DNA from 3 places in the Streptomyces sp. NRRL B-3229 genome. Region 2 is predicted to be linked to each of the others. Evidence: riboswitches for the same ligand, from Rfam matches in the RefSeq annotation. Region 2 holds a riboswitch; each other region holds the start of a gene.
The links. Region 2 has a riboswitch for cyclic di-AMP ahead of IF54_RS0105945 (M23 family metallopeptidase). Riboswitches for the same ligand answer to the same signal wherever they lie in the genome.
Positions count from the first base shown of each region.

Region 1 (6,777 bases), on a different contig from region 2:
CCGCGTCCAGGAGGGCGACGCGGTGTTCTCCCCGCGGCTCGCGGGCTTCGTCCTGGACGCCTTCGCCTCCACCGACGCCCCGCCGGTCGACGAGGACCTCGACCGTCTCACCCAGCGCGAGCGCGAGGTGCTGCGGCTCATCGCGCGGGGCTACGCCTACAAGGAGATCGCCAAGCAGCTGTTCATCTCGGTGAAGACGGTCGAGTCCCATGTCTCGGCGGTGCTGAGGAAGTTGCAGCTGTCCAACCGTCATGAGCTGACGCGATGGGCGACCGCACGGCGACTGGTCTGACCCCGCGCCTGTCCGGGGCGCGCTCGCCCGGGCCTCACTCGTCGGGGGCCCGCTCACACCACCCGGGTGGCTCCCGCGAAGGGCATCTCGTCGATCGGCGCTTCCCGTACCGGTGCCGACGGGTTCGGGGCGTGGATCATCATGCCGTTGCCGATGTAGAGGCCGACATGGCTGATGCCGGAGTAGAAGAACACCAGGTCGCCGGGGAGGAGTTCGGAGCGGGAGACGCGCCGGCCGGCGTCGATCTGGGCGTAGGTCGTGCGAGGCAGGGAGATGCCGGCGGAGCGGTACGCGGCCTGGACGAGGCCCGAGCAGTCGAAGGCGTCCGGGCCGGTGGCGCCCCAGACATAGGGGCTGCCGAGCTTGGAGTAGGCGTAGGAGACGGCTGCCGCGGCACGGGAGTTGGGGGCCTGCGCGGTGGCCGCGGCAGGTGTCGTCAGGCCCTGGCGTGCGCCCGTCGCGTCACGTGAGGCGCGAGCCCCGCCCTCACCCACCCCCGCGCGTTCCCCGGCCGGCAGCCGAGTGAGCAGGCGGCGGGCCGCCTCCAGCTTCCCGGTGATCGTCTTCTTGTGGCGCCTCAGCTCGGCCTGACGGGACTTCAGGGCATCCAGCTCGATGTGTGCGGCACCGCGCAGTTGCTCGATCTCCCGCAGCTGCCGGCGGACGTTCGCCACCGAGGCCGCCTGTCTGCTGCCGGCCCGTTCGACGAACTCGGCGCCGTCCAGGTAGTGGTCGGGGTTGTCGGAGAGGGCGAGCTGCATCGCGGGGTCGAGTCCGCCGCCCCGGTACTGCGCGGCGGCGATCGCGCCCAGCCCGTCCCGGGCATCGTTGAGCTGTGCTGTCCTGCGGGCCGCCTGGTCGCGCAGGGCGTTGAGCCGGGTTTCAGCGGCCTCCGCCTTCTCCTTCGCGCCGTTGTACTTCTCGGTGGCGGTCTCCGCCTCCTGGTAGAGCTGGTCCACCTTGGCCTTGACCTGCGCGGGCGTGAGCTGCGGCTCGGCGTGCCCGGTCCCGTCGAAGCCCGCCGCGGTCGCCGCCCCGGCGAGGGCGATCGTCGCCGCCGTACGGACCGTATGGCCGCCGGCCGAGCGTTGACGGGGCTTGCGGTGCGCTGCCACGTGGACTGCACGTCCTTTCGTCCGACCGCCGCCCCGGGACCCAGGGACGTACGGACGCCAGGAGGGAGCGGCCGTACGACCGCCCGGGGCGGTGTGCGCGTCCGGCGACGGCCCACACAGGGGGAGCGGACCGCCGCCGGACCTTCTCGGCGGTGGTGGCCGACTGCCGCCCCTGGCCCGGGCGGCGGTGGGGAGCCGGTCACCTGGTGGAGGACGCTAAACCTGCCTGTGTCCGGGAGGTAACGCGTTGTGCGGAAGTGCCGTCAGGTAATCGACTGGTGACCGAAGGTGACCGCGTTGCCAGGGTGCCGCCGTCGACTTCGCGTGGTGCGCTGACCGAAGTCGGGATTTTCTGCCGCTCAGGAGGTTTGGAGTGCTACGGACCGCATATATGCAGCATCTTCCGACGGGGGCGGTGCGGCCGCACCTAGGGGGCCGCAATAGGCTCCGGCCCCATGGACGTACTCATCCATCTCTTCGTCGGCCTGCACATCATCGGCATCGCCTCGCTGCTCGGCGGTTTCCTCACCCAGATGAAGGCGATGGGCCAGGGCGCCGCCCGGTTCGTCCCCGCGATGCTGCACGGCGCCGCGACCATGCTGGTCACCGGCGTGATCCTGGTCGGCCTCAACCAGGCCGACGACCAGCACGTCAACAACATCAAGATCGGCGTGAAGCTGGCCCTGTTGATCGTGATCCTCGGACTCGTCTACGTGAAGCGCGACGACGAGAAGGTCGACAAGGGGCTGTTCGGCCTGGTCGGCGCGCTGACCACGGCCAACGTCTTCATCGCGGTTCTGTGGACCTGAGAGCGGCACGCGCCTCGGCGACCGCTCCCACGGCGACGGCCAGCCAGGCCGCCACCGCGATCCACAGCAGCACCTCACCCGGCACCTTCAGCCAGGAGACGTCCACGGCGGCGGCGACGGACAGGGTCGCCGCGGCGGACATGCCCATGGGGAAGACGGTGGCCCAGCGCCGCACGTCGTAGCGCGGCCGCGGCCGCATGCACTCGGCCACCAGCAGCACGGCGTACCAGGCCAGGTCCAGCACCAGCAGCGTGACGGTCACCGCGCGCAGTACGCCCAGGTCGTCGTCGTTCCACAGGTACAGGGGCGCGCTGTCCGCGGCGATCAGCTGCGCGCCGACCAGGGCCGAGATGCCGAGCGCGCCGCCCGCGATCCAGTGGTCCCCGTGGCCCTCGAGCACCTGGCGCGGGTCGAAGCGGAAGAGCGCGACGCCGTAGAGGACCAGACCGAGCCAGAACAGCACGAGCGCGGTGTGCGCGAGCCAGGCCGCAGACTCGGCCGTCGCGAGGGTGGCGCCGAGGACCGCGAGACCCTCGGTCGCCACGCAGCTCAGGAACACTCCGCCGGGCATCCGCCGTGTCCAGTGGCGCACGACGAACACGATCAGCACCGGCCACAGCAGCGCGGCCAGCGCGAGCAGCGCCTCGGCCAGGGACTGCCGGCCGAGCGCGGAGAAGCGGGTGCCGAGGACGGTGGTCGCCGCCACCGCGGTCAGGGCGCCCGGCGTCCCGGCCTCGGCGGCCCATCGGGCGCGCTCCCGCAGCAGTCGTACGGCGAACTCGGCGGCCAGTCCCAGCCAGGCCGCGCAGCCGATCACCAGGGCGATCCGGGACAGCGTCTCGTAGCCCGTCAGATGCAGCCCGACCGACAGGATGCCGGTCGCCAGCACGGCGGCCCCGGCGGCGGGCGGGCGCTGCGTCCACCAGACGCGCAAGGGGGAGTGCGGGGAGGTACCGGCCATGGACCGATGCTAGGAAGCTCCGCGCGGCCCGTGAGCGGGGCGCGCACGCGCGCGTGGGGGAAATCGCGCGGGCGCAGGTGCGCCGCCCGAGTCACGGGACCTCATGCCGGTCGCACCACGCTGTGGATCGCCGACTCGCCGTCGTAGTAGATCGACTCCTCGCGGACGTACGCGCCCGGCTTGGGGGCGTGGATCATCATGCCGTTGCCGATGTAGAGGCCGACGTGGCTGATGTCGTCGTAGAAGAAGACCAGGTCGCCGGGCTGGGCGTCGGCCAGGGAGACCGTGGTGCCGGCGTTGACCTGGTCGTAGGTGACGCGGGGGAGGGTGACGCCGGCGGCCTTCCAGGCGGCCTGGGTGAGGCCCGAGCAGTCGTAGGACCCGGGGCCGGTGGCGCCCCACACATAGGGTTTGCCGATCTGCGCCCGGGCGAAGGCGAGGGCCTTGGCGGCCCTGGTGGCGTACGAGGGGTCGGTCGCCGTCGAGGTGCCGGTGCCCGGCGTGCTCTCCTGCCGGCCCGCCTCCTGACCCGCCCCCTGCGCGGCCTTCTCCGCGGCCGCCTGCTGCCGGGCCAGCTCCGCCGCCTTGCGGGCCGCGGCCTCCTGCTTCAGCTTCTCGATCGCCGCGAGGCGAGCCTTCTCCTGGGCCGTCAGCTCCGACAGCAGCTCGCGCGCGTCGGCGAGCTTCTTCTGGACGGTCGCCTTCGCGGTCTTCAGGTCGCTCTGCGTCTCGGTGAGCGACTGGAGGCTCTGGGAGGCCTCCTGACGCTTCTTCATCGTCGCCGACTGCTCGGAGACGTAGTCGTCCACCGCGCCCTTCTGACGGCTCGTGAGGCGGCCCATCAGCTGCGTCTGGTCGAAGTAGTCCTGCGGGGTGTCGGCGAGCAGGAAGGTCGCGGTGCCGGGCGCGGCGGCCCCGGTGCGGTACTGCTCGGCGGCGAAGGAACCGAGCTCCTCCCGCGCCTGGTTGAGTTTCTCGGTGCGCCGCGCGACGTCGTCGAGGAGGGTGTCGACCCGCTTGCGCTGCTTGGTCGTCCTCTCCTTGGCCGCGTTGTAGGTGTCGGTCGCCGACTCGGCCTGGCGGTAGAGGTCGTCGACCTTCTTCTCGACCTCTTCGAGACTGGCTCGGTCATCGGCCGGCGCGGCGTTCGCCGACTGGGACAGCAGGGCCACGGAGGTGAGGGCGGCCGTCGCGAGGGCCGGGGTCCGTATGCCTGCTACGCGCGTACCAGCGGGACGCGACTTGCGGTGCGACGCCAAGGGAGGCGACTCCTTCCGTGCTCCGCCTACCGGGTTAGCTGTCGGGTTCGGGCGGGAAGGGTTGCCCTACGGCGCTCCCGTGGGCGGGAGTCGGCCGATTCACCCCGGGGTTCGGTGGGTCCCCGGCTCCGGGCGCGCGGCGGCGCTGTCGGACTCGGCGGAGGCCGCGCGGCCCGGCGACGTTCGCCGGAGGGGGTCGTACGGCCTACCGGGAACGGTAGCCAACTGGTGCGGCCCCTGTGAAGGTTGATGTTCGATATGCCCGATACATTTTCGTGACCTTCGGGCAGGGGCGCGTCTCTGACCCGTGATCTTCAGTCAGGGGTGCGTGCCCGTGACCTTCGATCAGGCGGGCGTGCCTGACGGTCGGCGCCGAGTGGTCTGTCGCGGCTCGAGTGCTCTGGTGGGGCGTGCTCGCGAGGCGGAGGAAGGGCGGTTCGGCGCGGTCGCTGTGCCCGTCCGGTGGGCCGCGGAGCGTGACGGGGTGGTTCCGGAGGGTCCTGGACCGGCGTCGGGCGGACGGGCCGGGGCAGGTGCCGCGGACCTGCGCCCGGGCGCCGGGCGTCCCCGATTCCGGCGATGTTCTCAGGGCGGCGGCGGGCTGTCAGTGGGGCACCCTAGACTCGGAGAGCGATGAGCAGCCTCTTTGACGACAGCTTCCTGGCGGACCTCCAGGCCCCTCGCGGGCACGCGGAGGAACCCCCGCCGCCGCCCGAGGACGACCACGTGCCGGAACCCGTTCCGGACGATCTGTTCGGCGGGAAGTTCGACGTGCCCCCGGACCGGGACGCCTACTACCGCGACGGCGCCCCCCGCCCCGTGCTGGACCCGGCCGCGCTCCTGGACGGGCTGAACGAGAACCAGCGCGCCGCCGTCGTGCACTCCGGCACCCCGCTGCTCATCGTGGCCGGCGCCGGCTCCGGCAAGACCCGGGTGCTTACACACCGCATCGCCCACCTCCTCGGCGAGCGCCAGGTCCACCCGGGCCAGATCCTCGCGATCACCTTCACCAACAAGGCCGCCGGCGAGATGAAGGAGCGCGTCGAGCAGCTCGTCGGCCCGCGGGCCAACGCGATGTGGGTCATGACCTTCCACAGCGCCTGCGTGCGGATCCTGCGCAGGGAGTCGAAGAAGCTCGGGTTCACCTCCTCCTTCTCGATCTACGACGCCGCCGACTCCAAGCGTCTGATGGCCCTGGTCTGCCGCGATCTGGACCTCGACCCCAAGAAGTTCCCGCCGAAGTCCTTCAGCGCCAAGATCAGCAACCTGAAGAACGAGCTGATCGACGAGGAGGACTTCGCCGCCCAGGCCGCCGACGGCTTCGAGAAGACCCTCGCCCAGGCCTACGCCATGTACCAGTCGCGGCTGCGCGAGGCCAACGCCCTCGACTTCGACGACCTGATCATGACGACGGTCAACCTGCTGCGCGCCTTCCCGGACGTCGCCGAGCACTACCGCCGCCGCTTCCGGCATGTCCTCGTCGACGAGTACCAGGACACCAACCACGCCCAGTACGCGCTGGTCAGGGAGCTGGTCGGCACCTCCGAGCACCCCGTCGACGTACCACCGGGCGAGCACGACCTGCCGCCCGCCGAGCTCTGTGTCGTCGGTGACGCCGACCAGTCGATCTACGCCTTCCGCGGTGCGACCATCCGCAACATCCTCCAGTTCGAGGAGGACTACCCGGACGCGACGACGATCCTCCTGGAGCAGAACTACCGCTCCACCCAGACGATCCTCACCGCCGCCAACGCCGTCATCGAGCGCAACGAGTCCCGCCGCCCCAAGAACCTGTGGACCAACGCCGGCGCGGGCGCGCGCATCACCGGCTATGTCGCCGACACCGAGCACGACGAGGCGCAGTTCGTCGCCGACGAGATAGACCGTCTCACCGACGCGGGCGACGCGAAGGCCGGCGATGTCGCGGTCTTCTACCGCACCAACGCACAGTCCCGTGTCTTCGAAGAGGTCTTCATCCGCGTCGGCCTGCCCTACAAGGTCGTCGGCGGCGTCCGCTTCTACGAGCGCAAGGAGGTCCGGGACGTCCTGGCCTACCTGCGCGTCCTCGCCAACCCGGAGGACTCGGTGCCGCTGCGCCGGATCCTCAACGTGCCCAAGCGGGGCATCGGCGACCGCGCGGAAGCGATGATCGACGCCCTCTCCCAGCGCGAGAAGATCAGCTTCCCGCAGGCGCTCAAGCGCGTCGACGAGGCGTACGGCATGGCCGCGCGCTCCACCAACGCCGTCAAGCGCTTCAACGTGCTGATGGAGGAGCTCCGGACCATCGTCGAGTCCGGCGCGGGCCCGGCGACCGTCCTGGAAGCCGTCCTCGAACGCACCG
Region 1 covers NZ_JOGP01000006.1:176,738-183,514, reverse strand. Annotated here, with positions in the region: gene IF54_RS0111100 (LuxR C-terminal-related transcriptional regulator) at 1-292, shown strand, start outside; gene IF54_RS0111095 (NlpC/P60 family protein) at 346-1,407, opposite strand; gene IF54_RS0111090 (hypothetical protein) at 1,863-2,216, shown strand; gene IF54_RS0111085 (tellurite resistance/C4-dicarboxylate transporter family protein) at 2,194-3,177, opposite strand; gene IF54_RS0111080 (C40 family peptidase) at 3,279-4,436, opposite strand; cyclic di-AMP (ydaO/yuaA leader) riboswitch at 4,445-4,591, opposite strand; gene pcrA (DNA helicase PcrA) at 5,070-6,777, shown strand, end outside.
Region 1: linked by a shared signal. The riboswitch ahead of IF54_RS0111080 (C40 family peptidase) and the one ahead of IF54_RS0105945 (M23 family metallopeptidase) in region 2 are both predicted to bind cyclic di-AMP.

Region 2 (6,777 bases):
TGATCTGCTGTCATTCTTCGAATCGTCTGCCACAGCAGTGCATGATTCACCTTCGAATGTGACCTACGCGACCGTAGGAAGGCCTTGACGTGCGGTGAGATAAGCCACTCCTAAAGTGTTGGCCAAACCAGGAATAGGTCCCTGATCACCGCTGTTGACGATGCGACCGCCACACCCGGAAGTCGTTGATCCGGAAGTGGCTCCAGGTGGTACGGAACGCGAAGTGCCCGCTCGTGTAAGGCTCCGGGTCGGTGTAGTCGAAGACGAGCCGTCCGCTGTTCCACCACTTCACCCCGGAGCCGTCGGAGACGATACGCACCTGGTTCGGCCGGTTCGCGACGAGCAATGGCTCGGTGTAGTCGTAGATCAGCGGCCGCACCCCGGCCTGGCCGACGTACCGGCGCAGCCGGGTCGTGGTGTTGGTGTTGGCGCCGTAGCCGACGTAGTACGTCGTGAGGTGGTCGTACTCCGCGAGGGCCCCGCCGCGGTGCGTGGCGAAGAGGTCCTGCGGGGACCGGACGTCGACCGCGTTCCAGAAGTTGTTGAGGTCGGAGACCCGGTCGTTGACGCCGCCCTCCGAGACCGGCGTCGCGGTGTACTCGAGGACGTACGGTCCTTCGAGCGGCTGCTTGAACCAGATCGTCGCGCCGGCGGGCACGTCGACCTCCAGGGTCCCGCGCCGCGCGGTGACCCTGCCGCCCCGCTCCAGTTCGACGGCCCATTGTCCGAGACCGTGGCGGAAGTCGTCGTGGGCGATGAGGCGACGGTGGCCGGGCGAGGCGCTCGCGGTGACCGCGGGGCCGAGAGCGGCCAGGGCGGCACCGGCGGCGAGGGCTCCGAAGGCTCTGCGGGTGGTCGTCATGTCAGGGGGTTCCTTTCGTGTCGCGCTGCGAGACGGCGAGCGGACCCACGACAGTGGCCGCGGTCGGCAGCGGGCGTCTCATGACGGGATCCGGTCTCCGGCCAGGGCCAGGTTCTGGATCGCCTCGAGGGCCCACCGGGCGGAGGAGTTGGTGGAGATCCAGGGGATCTCCCGCGTGGCCCGCAGCACCGCGGGAGTCCTGATCCCACCGGGTTCCAGTCGCTTGGACGGGAAGCAGGTGTCGTTGCCGGTGAGCAACTCGTTCCACGCGCGCGTGGCGAGCGCCGGGTCGTTCTCGCGCCGAGCCGCGTACGCCGCGATCCGCCAATGGGCGGCCGGGAGTGTCGACTTCCAGGTGGAGCCGGTGAGTTGTCGCTTCTGGGCGTCGGTGTCGTTGCAGTACTGCGCGTAGTCCAGCCAGGCCGTGCGGAACTCCGGTTCCTCGTCGCCCAGCAGCGACACGATCTCGCCGTTGGTCTAGAGGAGTCCTCACCGGCCGCCGCGGTGGCGGTGCGGGACTGGGGGACACGGCGACCTCCGAAGAGCTTCAGAAAGCGCTTACGCGGCAACGGAGTTCACTGTGTCCCCGCCCTCCCCCGGCTGTCGACGGCCCGAGGCCGCTCGCCACAAGATCGCAATACAAGGATCATCCAGGCGCACACACTCAGCGGCCGGCCCGGACGGCGGAACACCGAAGGCGGAATCCGGAGGACGGAACACCGAAGGCGGAACCCGGAGAACGGAACACCGAAGGCCGGACCCGGGGATCAGGGTCCGGCCTTCGGTGGCACAGGAGCGGGGTCAGCCGACGGCGACGCCCTTCGAGCGGAGGTAGGCGACCGGGTCCACGTCCGAGCCGTAGTCCGGCGTGGTGCGGATCTCGAAGTGCAGGTGCGGCCCTGTCACGTTGCCGGTGGCGCCGGAGAGACCGATCTGCTGCCCCTCGGACACGGTCTGACCGGCCGACACGGAGAGCTGCGAGAGGTGGGCGTACTGGGCGTAGTAGCCGTCGTTCAGCTTGATGACGACCTGGTTGCCGTAGGCACCGCCCCAGCCCGCGGAGACGACCGTGCCCGCGGCGACGGCCTTGAGCGGGGTGCCGGTGGGCACGACGAAGTCGACGCCGGTGTGGTAGCCGCTGGACCACATGGCACCCGCCACGCGATACCCGGTGCCGATGGTGGCCCCGGTGACCGGCAGGGTGTAGCCGCTGGAGCTGCCGGTGCTGGAGCTCTTGGCCGCGGCCGCCGGCTTGGCTTCCGCCTTCTCCGGCTTCGGGGAAGAGGGCTTCGGGGCGGACGACTTGGCCGGGGATCCGGTCTTCGCCGCGCCCGCGGCCGCCTTCTTGCCGATCGACAGCTTCAGGCCGGGGTGGATCAGCGAGGGGTCGTCACCGACGGCCTCACGGTTGTCGGAGTAGAGCTTCTCCCAGCCACCGGCGACATTCTGCTCGTCGGCGATCTTCGAGAGGCAGTCGCCGACGCGCACCGAATAGGTGCGCACGGTCGAGGCCTTCGCGGTGTCTTTCTTGGCGGCGGTCTTCTCAGCCGACTTCTGCGTGACCGGAAGCGATTGAACGGCCTTTTCGGGCACCGACTGCGAGGTGTCGGCATGGGCGCCGGTGGCCCCCATCAGCGGGAGCGCGAGCGCGGCGCCTCCGGTGCCGGCGACGGCTATCGAGCGGGTGAAGCGCTGGGACTTCGGGCGGCGGTGCTTACCCTTCGCGGGCATGGCGAATTCCTCTCCGGCGCCTGCGAGGTGAGCTGTCGGGTGCGAGCTGGAGATGCCCGGCCGCGTCGGGACGCGGCTAAACCCCAAGCCTGTTCCGGAGACCGGAACAGGCGGTACTGCCTGTGGGTCCCCCGCTCCTGCCGTCACGGGTGAGTGTGTGCGGAATCCGTTCGGCGGCAGGATTGGGCGTCCGACCGGATCGGTGGCGAACGTAAACGAGCAAGACGCAAAGGGACAAGTGAGCGGTTCCCCGGGAATGCGTTCCCCTTGATCCCTTATGGGAATTACCGGTCACCCTGCGTGAATCGAATGCCCACCACCCACGCAAATCCCCTTGAGGGCCCTGAGAATTACGTGAACATGACGTGCGACACACCGTCACGGATATGACGCTCCTCACGTCAGCAATTCCCAGGACCCCGCACTCCAGAAGGAGTTGGAAGGAATCCAGCAATTCGGACAGAAGCCCTAGATGCGGCGCAGCCGGAAAACTGCCGCATCGAGGTCACCTCGCAGACCGGTGCGAAGTCCGTGATGCAGCAATACGGCCCCTCGGTGAACTTCGCCCGTTTCGAGGCATTCGTACGACGCCGTCGGGTCGAGTCCGCGCAGCCGCAGTGCCGGTACGGGTTCCCCGTAGTGCTGGGCCTGAAGCCAGGCGAGTACGACCGCCTCCTCACCGAGGACGTACTGCACCGCGCTCAGCCCGCCCCGCGGAGGACGCAGCCGGTACAGGTCGCCCCGCTGGACCACGGGCCGGATCTCCTTGTAGAGGTCCACCCAGCGGCGGGCCTCGGCGAGCTCCTCCTCGGTCCACTCCGCGAGGTCGCCCCCGACCCCGAGCACCCCGGCCATGGAGCTGACGAACCGGAACCGCAGCGAGCTCACCCGGTCGTTGAGCTGGGTGTTGGGGCTGTCGGTGACCCAGGCGGCCATCACGCGCGCGGGGTGGATCTGGCTGAAGCCGTGCTGGATGGCGAGACGGTCGAGCGGGTCGGTGTTGTCCGAGGTCCACACCTGGTCGGTCCGGCTGAGCACCCCGAGGTCGATCCGGCCGCCGCCGCCCGAGCAGGACTCGAAGGCGACTCCGGGGTGGGCCGCGCGAAGCCGGTCCAGCAGGGCGTAGAAGCCGTGCACGTGGTCCACCCACAGGCGCTGCGGGTAGGGGTCGCCGGGCCAGCCGGCGTCGGTGAAGCAGCGGTTGAAGTCCCACTTGACGTAGTCGATCGGGGCGCTCGACAGCAGGGCGTCGAGCTGTTCCCAGAGGTACTCCCGGACGTCCTCACGCGCGAGGTTCAGTACGAGCTGATTGCGGAACTCCGTCCGCTTTCGTCCCTCTTGGTACTGCACCCAGTCCGGGTGGGCGCGATACAGCTCGCTGTCCGGGTTGACCATCTCCGGCTCGACCCAGATGCCGAACTGCATGCCGAGCGCGTGCACGTAGTCGCCGAGCGGCTTGAGGCCGGAAGGGAAACGGTCGGGGTTCGGGCTCCAGTCGCCGAGCCCGGCGCGGTCGCTGGTGCGGGTGCCGAACCAGCCGTCGTCGACCACGAACAGCTCCACACCGGCCTCGGCGGCCCGGTGGGCCAGGGTCCGCTGCTGCTCCTCGGAGATGTCGAAGTTGGTGGCCTCCCAGGAGTTGAACAGCACCGGCCGGTCCTGATCGGCGTCCGGGATGACGTAGGCCCGCTGGTAGGCGTGCCAGGCACGGCTCGCGCCGCCGAAACCGCCGTCGCTCCAGAGTCCGGCGAAGACGGGCGTGGTGAAGGACTCGCCCCCGGCCAGGCTGAGCAGGCCGGACTCGTCATAGCCGGCACCGCCGGTGATCTGCACGCGCGCGTCGGGAAGTTGGGCGACGGCGATCCGCCAGGACCCCGACCAGCCGAGAGCGGCCCCGTAGACCTCGCCGCGCTCCTCGGTGGCGTCGGTGTCGAGCGCGACCCAGGGCAGGTGCTGGTGCCCGGTGTGGCCGCGGCGGCTGCCGATGACCTTCTCGCCGTAGGTGAGCGGGGTCTGGGTGAGCAGGGACTCGGCGGCCCAGCGGCCGTGCAGCTGGGAGAGCCGCCAGCCGTCCTCGCGGTCGGGCAGGGTCCAGGTCGCGGAGTCGGCGCGCAGCAGCTCCACGGGGTCCGGGCCCTGGTTGTCCAGGGTCACCCAGCGCTCCAGGACGTCGTGGCGCATCCGGTAGTGCAGGGTGATGGCCAGGCCGCCGTCGCGGAACCGCAGCCGCAGTTCGTCGCCCTCGGTGTCGTAGGACTCGAAGGTCCACTCGGTGCCGCGGCGCTCTTCGGTGCGCACGGACAGGGCGGGGCGGGTGAAGCGGGGGCCGCCCTCGACCGGGTACTCCTCGCGCCCGTCGAGCCGGGACTCGAAGGGCCAGTACTCCGGCAGCGGGCGCACCGCGAGCGCCTCGGCGTCCGCGAGGGCGATCCGGGGCCCCCAGTGCAGATGCAGCAGCTCGTCCTCGGGGGTGAGGTGCAGGGCGTAACTGCTGGCCGGCCCGGACAGAATCCACGTACGGCCGTTCTCGGCGATCTCCAGCATGGTGGTGCCCCTCACAGATTCGAACAGGTGCCAACAGGTGCGCTCAGGCAGCAACATCATCAATGGCCAGGGGCCCCTGCTGCAACGCCTGTGGACGACCGATTGCCAGGCCTGTGGACAACTCATTGCCCCAGGAAGCCATGTCGTATGGTCGAGAGCGTGCCCGTCGACGAGCAGCGCCGACGGTGCCCGGCTGGGAGGAGCCCCCGTGACGCAGCAGATCCCGTCGACCGAACCCGAGCTCGCCGGAGTCCGCAACTTCCGTGATGTGGGCGGACTGCGGACGACGGACGGACGGCGGGTGCGGTACGGGGTGCTGTTCCGCAGTGGCCACCTCGCGCACGCGACCGAGGACGACGCCGCCTTCCTGTCTTCGCTCGGCCTGCACACGATCTTCGACTTCCGCAACGCGGCGGACCAGAAGCTGGAGGGCCCCGACGTCGAGCTGCCGGGCGTCACCAATGTGAACCTGCCGCTGAGCGACCCGGCGGAAGGCACCTGGTTCTGGAAGATGGTCCGGGACGGTGACATCGAGCAGCTGCGGGAGCTGCTGGGCGACGGCAAGGCCGCGGCGCGGATGACCAACTCCTACCGCACGATGATCAAGGAGCGCACCGCCGAGCACTCCCAGGTGGTGCGTTCCCTCGCCGAGGACAGCGTCCCGGCCCTCATGCACTGCGCGGCCGGCAAGGACCGCGCGGGCCTTGCCGTGGCGGTGACTCTGCTCGCCGTGGGCGTGGAGCGCGAGGCGATCGTGGCCGACTACCTGGAGTCGAACGCCAAGCACCGCCGCTACAAGGTCCGCCGCACCAGCACCTCCGCCGACGCGTACTCCCCCGAGGTCATGGAGCTGCTCAGCCCGTTGTTCGACGCGCGCGCCGAGTATCTGGAGGCGGCCTTCGAGACCATCGAGGAGACCTGGGGCGGCGTCGACACCTATCTGGAGGAAGGTCTCGGCCTCACCCCCGAGATCCGCGAGCGGCTGCGGGAGCGCCTGCTCGACTGAGCCGTACGGCCTTCACTGTCCGGCGCCCACCTCGAAGAGCAGGTAGAGGAAGGCCGCGAAGACGTGTCCGGCCGCCAGGTAGATGAGAAGGCGTACCCACAGGGCGCGGGGAAACTTCTCCTCCATGTCGCTCATGGTGTCTCTCCAGGGGTGGGGCCCAGGCACAGGGCGGCCGTGGGACTCTGCAACAGGGTGTGGACGAACAGGAGCTCGACTCCGTCGGGATCCTGGGCGGCGATGCGGTGCGGGGTCAGCGAGTCGAAGTGCGCGCTGTCGCCGGGACCGAGTCCGTGCGTGGTGTCGCCGAGGCGCAGGCGCAGCCGTCCGCGCAGGACGTACAGCCATTCCTCGCCCGGGTGCACCCGCACGATGTCGCCCTGGGAGCCGTGCGGCACGCGCACCCGCAGGGCCTGCATGCCGCGGCCGGGCGCCCCGGCCTGGAAGTAGGTCCAGCCGCCGGCCGCGGTGGGTTCCATGTCGGCGGCGCGCACCACGGAGTCCCGGTCGACGACCGTCTCGCCGAGGAGTTCCGAGACCGTCGTACCGTAGATACGGGCGAGCGCGAGCAGCATCGGCAGCGAGGGCTGGCGCTGCCCGGTCTCCAGCCGGGAGAGGTGGGCGGCCGACAGCCCCG
Region 2 covers NZ_JOGP01000003.1:222,427-229,203, reverse strand. Annotated here, with positions in the region: gene IF54_RS0105955 (DUF6250 domain-containing protein) at 146-862, opposite strand; gene IF54_RS0105950 (hypothetical protein) at 941-1,324, opposite strand; gene IF54_RS0105945 (M23 family metallopeptidase) at 1,664-2,593, opposite strand; cyclic di-AMP (ydaO/yuaA leader) riboswitch at 2,598-2,759, opposite strand; gene IF54_RS0105940 (alpha-galactosidase) at 3,062-5,137, opposite strand; gene IF54_RS0105935 (tyrosine-protein phosphatase) at 5,346-6,143, shown strand; gene IF54_RS39435 (DUF6126 family protein) at 6,156-6,278, opposite strand; gene IF54_RS0105925 (helix-turn-helix domain-containing protein) at 6,275-6,777, opposite strand, start outside.

Region 3 (6,777 bases), on a different contig from region 2:
GAACACCTTGATCATCTTGACGTTGGCGGGCAGCACCTCGGCGGCGAAGCGCCGGATGCCGCGCTCGCGCGCGACGGCCCCGATGTGTTCCAGGAGGGCGGAGGCGACACCGCGCCCCTGGTGGGCGTCCTGGACGAGGAAGGCGACCTCGGCCTCGTCGGCGGGGGCGGAGGCGGGCATGCCGTCCTCGCCGATGCGGTCGTAGCGTACGGTGGCGATGAACTCGCCGCCGATGGTGACGGCGAGTCCCACCCGGTCCACGAAGTCGTGGTGCGTGAAGCGGTGGACGTCCTTGGCGGACAGGCGTGGGTAGGGCGCGAAGAAGCGGTAGTACTTCGACTCGTCCGAGACCTGCTCGTAGAAGCTGACCAGGCGATCGGCGTCGTCGACGGTGATGGGCCTGATGCGCGCGGTGCCGCCGTCGCGCAGCACTACGTCGGCCTCCCAGTGGGCGGGGTACTCGTGCCGGTCCGACGCGCTCTGCATGGGCCCCAGAGTACGGCTCGCGTACGACAACGGCGCGAGGCAGTCTGTGGAGAACGAGCGAGCGCACGAGGACTCGCCGGGACGGACGTCGGACCGAGGCCGCGGTCCGACCGCTCACCCCGGGAGGGACATCGGGTCCCCTCCGGAGACGCTTCACGTGTGGGAAACTGGTCTAGACAACCCTGAACACCGAAGGGCAGCATCACATGGCTGAGCGCCGCGTCAACGTCGGCTGGGCCGAGGGCCTCCACGCCCGACCCGCTTCCATCTTCGTCCGGGCCGCCACGGCCGCAGGTATCCCGGTGACGATCGCCAAGGCCGACGGCAACCCCGTCAACGCGGCCTCCATGCTGGCCGTCCTCGGCCTCGGCGCCCAGGGCGGCGAGGAGGTCGTCCTCGCCTCCGACGCCGAGGGCGCGGACGCGGCCCTCGACCGGCTCGCGAAGCTGGTCGCCGAGGGACTCGAGGAGCTTCCCGAGACCGTCTGAGTTCTCCGGGGCGCAGCGCGGTAAAACAAGTCGAAGGGCTCGTCCGGATTATCGGGCGGGCCCTTCGCATTTCCCTTTTACGGGCAGCAGAAATGCCGCCCCACGAATTCCCTCCTCTTTGTATACGGCGCCCGTGTTAATGCCGCAGGCCTGTCACGTTTACAGGATGTTGCGAGGTCCTCACACGGTCCGGGCGATCCGCCCCCGAGGTGAGCCGCAACCGGTGCGCGCCGCCCGAGCGCTCGGTGTGCAGCGCCGTGATCGCCCGCGCGCGTTCGCCGTCCCCGCGCGCCACCGCGTCCACGATCGCGCCGTGCTCCGCCCACGACTCCACCGGGTCGGCCGGCGCGTCCACGACGTACATCCACGCGATCTTGTGCCGCAGCTGGGTCAGCACCGAGGTCATCGCCGGGCTGCCGGCGGCCTGGGCGAGCGTCTCGTGGAACCAGCCCCCCAGGGAGCGCAGATCCTCGCTGTTGCCCCGCCTGGCACGCTCCTGACCCAGTCGGACCAGGCCGCGCAGCACCTTGAGGTGGGCCTCGGTGCGCCGCTGGGCGGCCCGGGCGGCGCCGAGCGGTTCGAGGAGCAGGCGCATCTCCAGGAGATCCGCACCCTCCTGCTCGGTCGGTTCGGCAACGCACGCGCCCGCGTGCCGCCGCGTCACCACGAAGCCCTCGGCCTCCAGGGTGCGCAGTGCCTCCCGGACCGGGACACGGGAGACGCCGTAGCGGCGGGCGAGCAGTTCCTCGGTGAGCCGGCTGCCGCGCTCGTGGACACCGGCGACGATGTCGTCCCGGATCGCCGTGCATACCGAGTGCGCCGGAATACGCATGTCCGACCTCCGTCTTAATCCCCGCGAAACGTCGCCGATTGACGTGTGTTCAGTGACTCTATTGCAATCAGCGGGAATTTCCGACGGCGGACCGGAATCCGGGGATATTTTTTGGACAAGGGGGCTCCGGAAACGACGAAACCCCGGCTCGGGGAGCCGGGGTTTCGCGGAGATCGCGCGGAGGTCTCGCGCGGAAGCGGTGTCAGACGTTGACGCCGTGCGAACGCAGGTAGGCGACGGGGTCGATGTCCGAGCCGTAGTCGGGGGTGGTGCGCGCCTCGAAGTGCAGGTGCGGTCCGGTGACGTTGCCGGTCGCGCCGGACAGGCCGATCTGCTGCCCCGGGGTGACCGACTGGCCGACCGAGACGCCGATGGACGACAGATGGCCGTACTGGGTGTACGTGCCGTCGGCCATCCTGATCACGATGTTGTTGCCGTACGACCCGCCCCAGCCGGCCTCCACGACGGTGCCGCGGCCGACCGCGTGCACGGAGGTGCCGCTGGCGGCGTGGAAGTCGACACCGGTGTGGCTGCCGGACGACCAGAGGGAGCCACCGCTCTTGTAGCCGGTGGAGATGTAGGAGCCGGAGATCGGGGCGACGAAGGCGTTGAGGCGCTTGCGCTCGGCCTCGCGGGCGGCGCGCTCCTTGGCCTCGCGTATCTCCTTGGCCCTGGCCTCGGCCTTGCGCTTGGCCTCGGCCGCCGCCTTCTTCTGCGCGGCGGCCTGCTCCTGGGCCACGGCCTGCGCGTCGATCTGCGCGGCGAGCGACTGGCCGGTGCTGACGACGGGCATGAGACCGCTCTGCTCCACGGCGGTGACGGAGTTGTCGGCGGCGAGCGCCGGGGCGGCGACGGCGCCGATGACGCCGGTGGTGGCGAGGGCGGCGACGCCCGCGGCGCGGGCGGTGGTGCGCTTCATGCGGCTGGGACGACGGTGCTTCCCGGTGGCGCAGGTGAACGCCATGTGGTGGCTGATCCTTTCCTTCCTTCTCGCCTACCGGGTTAGCTGACGGGTTCGGAGCAGGAAGGTCTCCTACGAGCCCCGCGCGATGCCACGGACGCCCGATTCACCCCAGGGACTTGGTGTGGGTCCCCGGCTCCCCTGGCTCGCGCCGTACGGGGACTCGGCGATGGCTGTCCGGTGCCGCGGGCGCGGCGCAGTGCCTGACGAACAGCCCGGATGACGCTAAGCGGGACGGCTTTCAAGGCCCAAACGGATCACGGTGTTTGTAGCGCATCCCACAGGGCAGACAGGCAACCTCCCCCCCAATTCGGACATCTAAGTGAGTTGGGTGTCCGAGCGACCTCGGTGTCGAAGGGGCCCTGGTGACGCTTCCGTCACCAGGGCCCCTGTCATGCCGTCCGCCACTCCGCTGTCGCGACGTGCGTGCCGACCTCTGCTCGGCTGCCACGACGTGCGTGCCGTCCGCTACTCGGCCGTCACGACCTTGACCTCGCCGATGCCGAGGGCCTCCACGGGCTCCTTGATGGCGGCCGCGTCGCCGACCAGGACCGTCACCAGGCGGTCCACCGGGAAGGCGTTCACGACGGCCGCGGTGGCCTCCACGGTGCCGGTCGCGGCGAGCTGCTGGTACAGCGTCGCCTGGTAGTCGTCCGGCAGGTGCTGCTCGACCTGGTCGGCCAGCGTGCTCGCGACGGCCGCCGCCGTCTCGTACTTGAGCGGCGCCACCCCCACGAGGTTCTGCACGGCGACGTCGCGCTCGGCGTCGGTGAGACCGCCCTCGGCGAGCGTGCGCAGCACCTTCCACAGGTCGTCCAGGGCGGGACCGGTGTTCGGGGTGTCCACGGAGCCGCTGATGGCGAGCATCGCGGCCCCCGAGCCGTCCGGAGCGGACCTGAGGACCTGCCCGAACGCGCGCACGCCGTAGGTGTAGCCCTTCTCCTCGCGCAGGACCCGGTCCAGTCGGGAGGTGAGGGTGCCGCCGAGGCAGTACGTGCCGAGCACCTGCGCGGGCCACACGCGTGCGTGCCGGTCGGAGCCGGTTCGGCCGATCAGGAGCTGCGTCTGGACGGCTCCGGGGCGGTCCACGATGACGACCCGGCCGGTGTCGTCGGCGGTCACCGGCGGCACGGGGCGCGGCTGGGCCGCGGAGCCGGTCCAGGAGCCGAGGGTGTCGGCGAGCAGCGCGTCCAGGTCGATGCCGGTGAGGTCGCCGACGACCACGGCGGTCGCGGTGGCGGGGCGTACGTGCTTCTCGTAGAAGGCGCGTACGGCGGCGGAGTCGATGTTCTCGACGGTCTCCGCGGTGCCCTGGCGCGGACGGGACATGCGCGAGTCCGCCGGGAACAGCTCCCGGGAGAGCTCCTTGGCGGCGCGGCGGGACGGGTTGGCCAGCTCGTGCGGGATCTCGTCCAGGCGGTTGGTGACGAGCCGCTCGACCTCGCTGTCCGCGAACGCGGGCGCCCTGAGGGCGTCGGCCAGCAGACCGAGCGCCTTGGCGAGGCGTGAGGCGGGCACCTCGAGGCTGAGACGGACGCCGGGGTGGTCGGCGTGCGCGTCGAGGGTGGCGCCGCAGCGTTCCAGCTCGGCGGCGAAGTCCTCGGCGGAGTGCTTGTCGGTGCCCTCGGAGAAGGCGCGCGCCATGATCGTGGCGACGCCGTCCAGGCCGGCCGGCTCGGCGTCCAGGGGCGCGTCCAGGAGCACCTCGACGGCGACGACCTGCTGGCCGGGGCGGTGGCAGCGCAGCAGCGTGAGGCCGTTGTCCAGCGTTCCGCGCTCGGGGGCGGGGAAGGCCCAGACCTTGGGCTCGCCCGCCTGCGGCTGCGGGTGGAATTCCATCGCGGCGAGCTCGGTCACTTGGCCGCCTCCTCGTTCTCGTCGGTGGCTTCTACGGTCGCCGCGGCCTGCGGGTCCTCGGAGGCGTCCTCGGCACTTTCGGCGATCTCGGCGGGGGCGGTGGGCTCGTAGACCAGCACCGCCCGGTTGTCGGGACGCAGCTTGGCCTTGGCGACGGCCTGGACCTCCTCGGCGCTCACGTCCAGGACGCGCTGCACGGCCGTCAGGGCGAGCTGCGGGTCGCCGAACAGGACGGCGTAGCGGCACAGTTCGTCGGCGCGGCCCGCGACGGTGCCGAGCCGGTCCAGCCACTCGCGCTCCAACTGGGCCTGGGCGCGCTCCATCTCCTCGGCGGTGGGCCCCTCCGCGGCGAACCGCGCGAGCTCCTCGTCGATGGCGGCCTCGATGACCGGCACCTCGACGTCCCCGGAGGTCTTCACGTCCAGCCAGCCCAAAGAGGGCGCTCCGGCGAGGCGCAGCAGGCCGAAGCCGGCCGCGACGGCCGTACGGTCGCGCCGTACGAGCCGGTTGTAGAGGCGGGACGACTCGCCGCCGCCGAGGACGGTCAGGGCGAGATCGGCCGCGTCCGCCTCGCGGGTGCCGTCGTGGGGCAGCCGGTAGGCGGCCATCAACGCGCGCGCGGGGACCTCTTCCTCGACGACCTCGCGCAGCTGCTCGCCGATGATCTCGGGAAGCGAGCCGTCGCGGGGCGCGGGCTTGCCGTCGTGCGAGGGGATGGAGCCGAAGTACTTCTCGATCCAGGCGAGCGTCTGCTCCGGGTCGATGTCGCCGACGACCGACAGGACGGCGTTGTTGGGCGCGTAGTACGTACGGAAGAACGCGCGCGCGTCCTCCAGGGTGGCCGCGTCCAGGTCGGCCATCGAACCGATCGGGGTGTGGTGGTAGGGGTGGCCCTCGGGGTAGGCGAGCGCGGTGAGCTTCTCGAACGCGGTGCCGTAGGGGACGTTGTCGTAGCGCTGCCTGCGCTCGTTCTTGACGACGTCGCGCTGGTTCTCCATCGACTCGTCGTCGAGGGCGGCCAGCAGGGAGCCCATGCGGTCGGCCTCCAGCCAGAGGGCGAGCTCCAGCTGGTGGGTCGGCATGGTCTCGAAGTAGTTGGTGCGCTCGAAGCTGGTGGTGCCGTTGAGCGAGCCGCCCGCGCCCTGGACGAGCTCGAAGTGCCCGTTGCCGTGCACCTGCTTCGACCCCTGGAACATCAGGTGCTCGAAGAGGTGAGCCAGGCCGGTACGGCCCTTGACCTCGTGGCGCGAACCGACGTCGTACCAGAGGCACACCGCCGCGACCGGGGTCAGGTGGTCCTCGGAGAGCACCACGCGAAGGCCGTTGGCCAGGCGGTGCTCGGTCGCTGTCAGGCCCCCGGTGCCTGCCTGGTCTGTGGCCGTGTGACCCATGGGCATGTACGTCCCTTCGATCGCGGTCGCGGTCGTTGAAAACCGCGGTTTGTGGAGCTGTTTTCCTGCCGGTCCTGCCACTGTATGCAAGCGTGCGGACCCTGGGTGAAGTTCCCGGGGCGCGTACGCCCACAGCGGATCGCGTAGCCTGCGGGCAACCGTGAGCGGGGCACTGCGCGAGCGCCGAGCCGGGTGACCGGTGGTCGCCGGTCGGGCGACGTTGTGGTCGCCTGCGAGGTGGCCCGGTGGTCGCCTGCCAGGTGGCCCGGTGGTCGCCTGCCAGGTGGCTCAGCCGGGTCCTGGCCCGGACTGTCAGTGCCGCGGTCCACAATGGTCCGCGTCAGATCCTGTTCACGCTTCAGCAAGAGTGAGCCAAAGGGCCGATGTGAGCGACCCGTAGGCGAGCGACCAGAAAAGAGGAGCCGGCAGCGATGGCCCGCCGCAGCACGAAGACCCCGCCGCCCGACGACTCGTACGAGGAGCGGATCCTCGACATCGACGTCGTGGACGAGATGAAGGGCTCGTACCTCGAGTACGCGTACTCGGTCATCTACTCCCGCGCGCTCCCCGACGCCCGCGACGGCCTCAAGCCGGTGCACCGGCGCATCGTCTACCAGATGAACGAGATGGGCCTGCGCCCCGACCGCGGCTATGTGAAGTGCGCGCGCGTGGTCGGCGAGGTCATGGGCAAGCTGCACCCGCACGGAGACACGTCGATCTACGACGCCCTCGTGCGCATGGCGCAGCCCTTCTCGATGAGCG
Region 3 covers NZ_JOGP01000001.1:658,775-665,551, forward strand. Annotated here, with positions in the region: gene IF54_RS0102875 (bifunctional GNAT family N-acetyltransferase/acetate--CoA ligase family protein) at 1-486, opposite strand, end outside; gene IF54_RS0102880 (HPr family phosphocarrier protein) at 693-974, shown strand; gene IF54_RS0102885 (GntR family transcriptional regulator) at 1,111-1,806, opposite strand; gene IF54_RS0102890 (M23 family metallopeptidase) at 2,009-2,770, opposite strand; cyclic di-AMP (ydaO/yuaA leader) riboswitch at 2,784-2,946, opposite strand; gene IF54_RS0102895 (M16 family metallopeptidase) at 3,236-4,624, opposite strand; gene IF54_RS0102900 (M16 family metallopeptidase) at 4,621-6,015, opposite strand; gene IF54_RS0102905 (DNA gyrase/topoisomerase IV subunit A) at 6,447-6,777, shown strand, end outside.
Region 3: linked by a shared signal. The riboswitch ahead of IF54_RS0102890 (M23 family metallopeptidase) and the one ahead of IF54_RS0105945 (M23 family metallopeptidase) in region 2 are both predicted to bind cyclic di-AMP.